2 regions of the Fictibacillus marinisediminis genome follow, and region 2 is predicted to be linked to the other one. Evidence: a T-box and tRNA genes for the amino acid it is inferred to sense, from the RefSeq annotation. Region 2 holds a T-box; the other holds one or more tRNA genes.
What was found. A T-box is a leader RNA that pairs with one kind of tRNA and senses whether it is charged. The one in region 2 lies ahead of alaS (alanine--tRNA ligase), so its partner is inferred to be a tRNA-Ala.

Region 1 (3,302 bases), 320 kb from region 2:
ATAGGGTACTTCCGGAAGGCCGATATGGGAATCAACTGCTGTGTCCCCATGGCCCGGGAAATGTTTTGCTGCACCCGCGGTGTTTGTGGACTGCAAACCTTTGATGTAAGCAGTTCCTAAATCTGTAACAAGCTGAGGATCTTCTCCAAAGGAACGAGTTCCAATTACAGGGTTGTCCTGATTGTTGTTTACATCAAGCGAAGGTGAAAGATTAAAGTTGATCCCAAGCGCGTTTAGTTCTTCACCAATCGCTTTCCCTACCTTTTCAGCTAACTCAGGAGATCTTGTTGCACCAAGTGCCATGTTTCCAGGAAAATCTGTTCCGCTTTGAAGGCGGGTAACAATACCACCCTCTTGGTCAATCGAAATAAGCAATCCGTTCTTTTCAGAAGCTTCCTGATAATCGGCCACAAGTTTGGTTGTCTGTTCTGTCGTTACAACATTTTCACGGAACAAGATGATGCCGCCTAGATGATATTTCTTCACGAGTGCTTTAATCTCTGGTGTGACCTCTGTTACGTTCTTGCCATTAAACGTTCGGAAGTCTGGCATCAGCATCTGACCGACTTTTTCTTCCATACTCATCTGTTTGATGGCTGCCGGAATCACATTGTACTTTTTCCCTTTTTGCTTTTGGATTACAGCTGTCTTTGTTCCTTTATGGTCTTTCACGGAGATTTGTGTATGGTCGATCTTTCGTCCATCCGTCACAAAAATGCGAGTGTCGCCGCTGTGGCCTTTAAGGGTTACAAGGCCTCTTGGGTCTACAGTGGCAACCCGCGGATTTGCCGACCACCATCTCAAAGCTTCCGTCTCCATGAAATGGCCGTCCACTTTATACACATGAAGAGCATGAAGTTGGATTTGATCACCATTAACCTCCTTTAACGCCTGTGGAATGTTGCTGGAGATGATCAAGTCTTTTTGATCAGGATGGCTTTCTGCAGCTGCCTGCTTTGGAACCGTTCCAAGGAACGAAGCAACGACGAGCATACAGGCCATCGCATATAAAAACGCTAGTCTTTTCTTCATTGCATGTTATCCTCCTTTAGTTTTATGAACGATACTTCTTTCTGGAGGAATTTGTCGTTTCCTTTCGACTCAGGCGAAAACAAAGCAATAGGCCCAGGAAGGTTTTCTGCCATATAGTTCTAGTTGTCTATACCAGTTAACTTTATTCACAAAAGAGTGGTAATAAATCCTTATAAAGGAAAAAAGCTGTGGAAGGAGCTCCACAGCTTTTAATAACTTTGTCTTTATTGCATGGGTGGGTTATGAGGAAACTGGGACATGTACCCGGTAAACTGCTGGGCAGCCTGCTGCAGCTTCTGCGGCTGTTCCGGCGTCAGCGCATACCAGCCTTTTTGGAACATAAGCTCATAGAGTTCACGCTGTATGTTTTTCGTCTCATCAAAAATCGAATGAATCTCCTGATAGAGCGCGTCATGGCTCGCTTCATTCATGGCTGTTGAATACGAAGCGGTCATGTACTTTTCATAGGAAAGAATGTCATTCAGGAAATCCCGGTCATTCATCTGAGGCGTTTTCGGCACCTGAGACTCCGGATTTTGAATTTTGTTCTGATTGTTATTCATCTTCCGTTCCCCCTATTGATTCATATTCTGGCTTCCGCCGGATTGAAGTTTCTGCAAGATTTGCTGATAATGCTTTTCGTGCATGTGGCACGCCTTCTCAAGCGCCGCACTCACCTGCTGGTCCTGACACTGGCTCGCTGCAAAATGCGCCTTCTTAAATCCAAGCAAATTCCATGAAAGCATGTCGGTTAAGTAGTTAAAGTCTTTCCCTGTGATCACATTCGGCGGCTGTTGATACATCTGCTGCTGGTTCTGTCCCTGATTCGGTTGCTGCTGTTGCATACGTATGTCCTCCTTTATTCCTTGATTTACCATGTTAGCTTTCCATCTTTTTGAGAAAGTATGCCAATAAGTTGGTAAATTTATAGAACTTGAAAAGATGAGCCCTGTTAAGGCTCATCCCGTTTTGAAAATCTCATTGAAAGAATTTTTAATAAAGAGGCTTGCTTTTCTTTCTACTTCTGTTATATAATTTTCCTTGTCAGCAACAACCATCGTGGGGGCTTAGCTCAGCTGGGAGAGCGTTTGGCTGGCAGCCAAAAGGTCAGCGGTTCGATCCCGCTAGTCTCCACCATACATATCAGTCAAAAACCCTTGAGAAATCAAGGGTTTTGTTTTTGATAAAGAGCAAATTTTTATAAAATAAAATTGTTTCTTCACATAGGTTCACATTTGGTTCACCTTTAGTTAACTAAAGGGCAGGTATATCGCGGTATTTCCGGTTAAAATACAAAAAAGGCACCTCAATTATCTACTCTTGCCCGAGATAATTGAGGTGCCTTTATATATCATTTATTAACAAAACTTTGTTACACTGCGGGAGGTTGCTGTGCAAGGAATTCACTTCAAAGCAAATAGACAACATCATAGGTTTAGTTCGTTTATATGGCTATCTACATTATTAGCCTTCGTTAGCTTAATAATGAAAGCATTACGACTTCAAAAACTCTAATACTACGTTTATAAATTTTTCTGTTTCTTCTAAATCCGGGAAATGGGCACTATTATTGAATAATTCTAATGTACTGTTAGTTAATTCTCTATGAATTATTTTAGAGATATTAACTCCAGTATTACGGTCAAAAACGCCTGTAATTATTAAAGTAGGTTGTTTTATGTCCTTAAGACGGTATTGTAATGGAAGGTTACAAGGGGTGTTTTCAAGGACGTTCATCATTAGTCCAGTGTTAATTAAATTACTTTCTCCCCATAAATTTCTATTTATTTTTGCGATTTCCTGGTTTTCAAATAACAACAAATCAACTGTTTCGGTGTCAACAAGTTCCCACAGTTTTTCATAAACATTGGCAATTGAAGTAGATTCTTTTTGAAGTAATAAAATCTTATTGTAGAGGTTTTTATTTGCCACTGACATGAAACCAGTTTATTTTTCCATTCTTAGATTTAAAATCACTAGTTGATAAAATACTATACTCACCCTTTCAAAATATTTAATCAGATTTTACCCATTCTATAATGCTTAATTAAAGAAAAGAATATCACCTTTTACTGCAATTCTATTGAATTAATCAATGTCCTCAAGCCCATATAACAGCCCTTTTTAAGATTCGAGTTCTAATGGAAAATTCCATCTCTTATTCAACAATCCTGCCCGTTTGTATAATAAGTTCAATAAAAAAGCGCAGATTTCCTTTTTAGAGAAATGCACCCGATTGCAGAAGATATTGAAAAAAATTTCGAATAAGA
Region 2 (3,302 bases):
ATCCTTTAATGCCGATGCACAATAACGTTAAGTGATCTTAATGAATGGGTGGGTGACAACATGAACAGCTATTTAAAACCTTTACTTGCCCTAGGCATCTGGGCAGCTTTTAAAGGAATGAAATCATCCGGAAAAAACGGGATGAATTTTATGAGGATGGACGACCTGTTATCTTCTAAAAGAGTAAGAAAAATACGTAAGAGACTGGCAAAAGCCATTTATTAAAGAAATGAAAGTCCATGCTAAAAAAAGCATGGACTTTTTTTCATGAAATGAGAGGTTGTGGCAACAATATAGATGGAGGTGTTTACCATACATCGAGAAAAGTATATGAAGTGGATCATCCGCCTGTCTCTGTTGGTACTTTTGTTTCTGTGCGGCTGGCTGCTGCTTAAGCTTGCCCCTTTCTGGACACCTGTGCTGACAACGGTCAAAGCGGTGTTTATCCCTTTTTTTATTGCGGTGTTCATCACCTACTTGCTTCATCCACTCGTAGAAAAGCTGCATCATTGGGGCGTTCCGCGGACACTGGCGATTCTGTTTATCTACGTTTTGTTTTTTGGCGGTATCGGCTACGGAGTATACAAAGGCATCCCATACATGGTGCTTCAGATACGGGAACTCGTCTCAAATATACCTGCCATATCAAAAACGTACCGTAACTGGCTGCTGGAAGTGGATCACCATACCTCCCGGCTGCCTCGTTCCATTCATCTCCGCATTGAAGATTATATCCAATCGGCTGAACATTACTTGGAAAAAAGTGCGGCTAATGTGATCGGATCCATAAAAAAAATTGTCGATTATTTTTTTGTATTGATTATCATCCCGTTCCTTGTTTTTTATTTTTTAAAGGATATTGATGTAATTAAACGAGCATGCTGGTATATAACCCCGAGAAAATGGCGGAAAGAAGGCATTCACTTATTGAAAGATATTGACCGGTCTCTTGGCGGCTATATACGCGGGCAGCTGTTTGTCGGCAGTCTTCTCGGTGCAGCTGCTGTGCTCGCTCTCTGGCTGGCAGGTATGCCTTATCCGATTATTCTTGGGATTATTATAGCCATAACCGATGTTATCCCTTATTTTGGACCTATTCTTGGTGCTGTGCCGGTTATATTCATCGCATTCACAATCTCTGTAAAAATGGTGCTGATTGTTGCAGGGATTATGCTTGTGCTTCAGTTTATAGAAGGAAATATTTTAGGGCCTCTAATCGTTGGCAAAAGCCTTCATATCCATCCAGCTCTGATTATCCTCGCTCTCCTTGCAGGCGGAGAAATTGGGGGGATTTTGGGCTTGATTCTAGCTGTTCCTGTGTTTTCTATACTTAAAGTGATCGTTGTTCACATCCGTGATCACAGACTTACGGCAAAGATTGACAAAATGCCATAGAAGGAATTATACTTACTGCAAGATAAAGCAAAACGATGATGGAGATAAGTACGTTTCTACCCTTTTATAGAGAGGAAACCCAAGGCTGGAAGGTTTCTAAAAGTAAGAGGAACGGAAAGCTACTCCCGAGTGCAATTAATACCTGCCGGTTAAACCCCGTTAACGTTTATTTAAGGTGATGATCCCCATTGAAAGCGGGTTCATAACCAGGGTGGTACCGCGTGAATAACAACTCTCGTCCCTGATGCAGATCAGGAACGGGAGTTTTTTTATTTGCCCGTCGTTTTTATACCAGAAAGGAGATTGGGAAGATGAAAACTTTAACATCTGCTCAAGTAAGACAAATGTTTCTGGATTTTTTCCAGGAGAAGGGCCACAGTGTCGAGCCAAGTGCATCACTCGTCCCCCACGAAGATCCGTCTTTGCTATGGATTAATAGTGGAGTAGCAACGCTGAAAAAATACTTTGACGGCAGGGTCATCCCTGAAAATCCAAGAATCGTGAATGCGCAGAAATCAATCCGTACCAATGATATTGAAAATGTAGGTATCACAGCAAGACACCACACATTCTTTGAGATGCTTGGGAACTTTTCTATCGGGGACTATTTTAAAGAAGAAGCCATCATTTGGGCTTGGGAGTTTCTAACGGATCCAAAATGGATTGGATTTGATCCTGAAATGCTTTCTGTAACCATTCATCCGGAAGATGATGAAGCATTCGATATCTGGAACAAGACAGTAGGGGTGCCTGCAGAACGAATCATCCGTCTGGAAGGAAATTTCTGGGATATCGGTGAAGGGCCGAGTGGGCCAAACACAGAGATCTTCTATGACCGAGGAGAAACGTACGGTAAAGACCCAGAAGATCCGGAACTTTACCCGGGTGGAGAAAATGACCGTTATCTTGAAGTATGGAACCTTGTTTTTTCTGAGTTCAACCATAATCCTGATGGAACGTATACTCCACTTCCGAAGAAGAATATTGATACAGGAATGGGCCTTGAGCGCATGGTTTCCGTCATCCAGAACGTTCCGACCAACTATGACACAGATCTCTTCATCCCTGTGATTCGGATGACTGAACAGCTTTCAGGCAGCAAGTATGGAGTAAGCAAGGAAACGGATACGGCGTTTAAGGTAATTGCTGACCATATTCGAACGGTCGCTTTTGCGGTTTCAGACAATGCACTGCCTTCAAATGAAGGACGCGGATATATTCTTCGCCGCCTGATCAGAAGAGCGACACGTTTCGCTAAACAAATAGGCTTAGATCGTCCGTTCATGTTTGAACTTGTACCGACTGTTGCTGACATAATGGTTGACTTTTATCCTGAAGTGAAAGAGAAAGTTCCTTTTATTCAGCGCGTCATCAAGAACGAAGAGGAACGTTTCCATGAAACCATCAATGAAGGATTGGCGATTCTTGAGGATGTCATCCAAAAAGAAAAAGCATCAGGCAGCAGCACGATTGCAGGAAAGGATGCGTTTAAACTCTATGATACATTCGGTTTTCCTTTTGAACTGACTGAAGAGTACGCTGCTGAACACAATATGGAAGTCGACCGTGCCGGTTTTGAAAAAGAGATGGAAGCACAGCGTGAACGTGCTCGTTCAGCGCGCCAGGATGTAGATTCCATGCAAGTGCAGGGAGGCGTACTCAGCGATATCAAAACCAACAGTGAATTTGTCGGTTATGATGAAGAAAGAAGTACTTCAAAAGTGCTGGAGACTCTTCAAAACGGTGAGCGGGTAGACCTGCTAGGCGAAGGAGAAGAGGGGCAGGTCATCTTGGATCTCACTCCATTCTACGCTGAAAGCGGCGGTCAGGTAGCCGATCAGGGAACTATTATTGGAGAAGGTGTAGAATTGTACGTGAAGGATGTACAGAAGGCGCCGAACGGTCAG

Region 1: it encodes a tRNA-Ala, which carries the amino acid that the T-box ahead of alaS (alanine--tRNA ligase) is inferred to sense. The anticodon was not compared.

Annotation. Positions count from the first base shown of each region.
Region 1 covers NZ_JAIWJX010000002.1:3,091,868-3,095,169, forward strand. Annotated here, with positions in the region: gene LCY76_RS16425 (glycoside hydrolase family 3 protein) at 1-1,032, opposite strand, end outside; gene LCY76_RS16430 (spore coat protein) at 1,257-1,595, opposite strand; gene LCY76_RS16435 (hypothetical protein) at 1,608-1,877, opposite strand; tRNA gene LCY76_RS16440 (tRNA-Ala) at 2,094-2,169, shown strand; gene LCY76_RS16445 (alpha/beta fold hydrolase) at 2,527-2,964, opposite strand.
Region 2 covers NZ_JAIWJX010000002.1:2,767,311-2,770,612, reverse strand. Annotated here, with positions in the region: gene LCY76_RS14840 (hypothetical protein) at 1-25, shown strand, start outside; gene LCY76_RS14835 (hypothetical protein) at 61-225, shown strand; gene LCY76_RS14830 (AI-2E family transporter) at 331-1,395, shown strand; T-box leader at 1,422-1,641, shown strand; gene alaS (alanine--tRNA ligase) at 1,707-3,302, shown strand, end outside.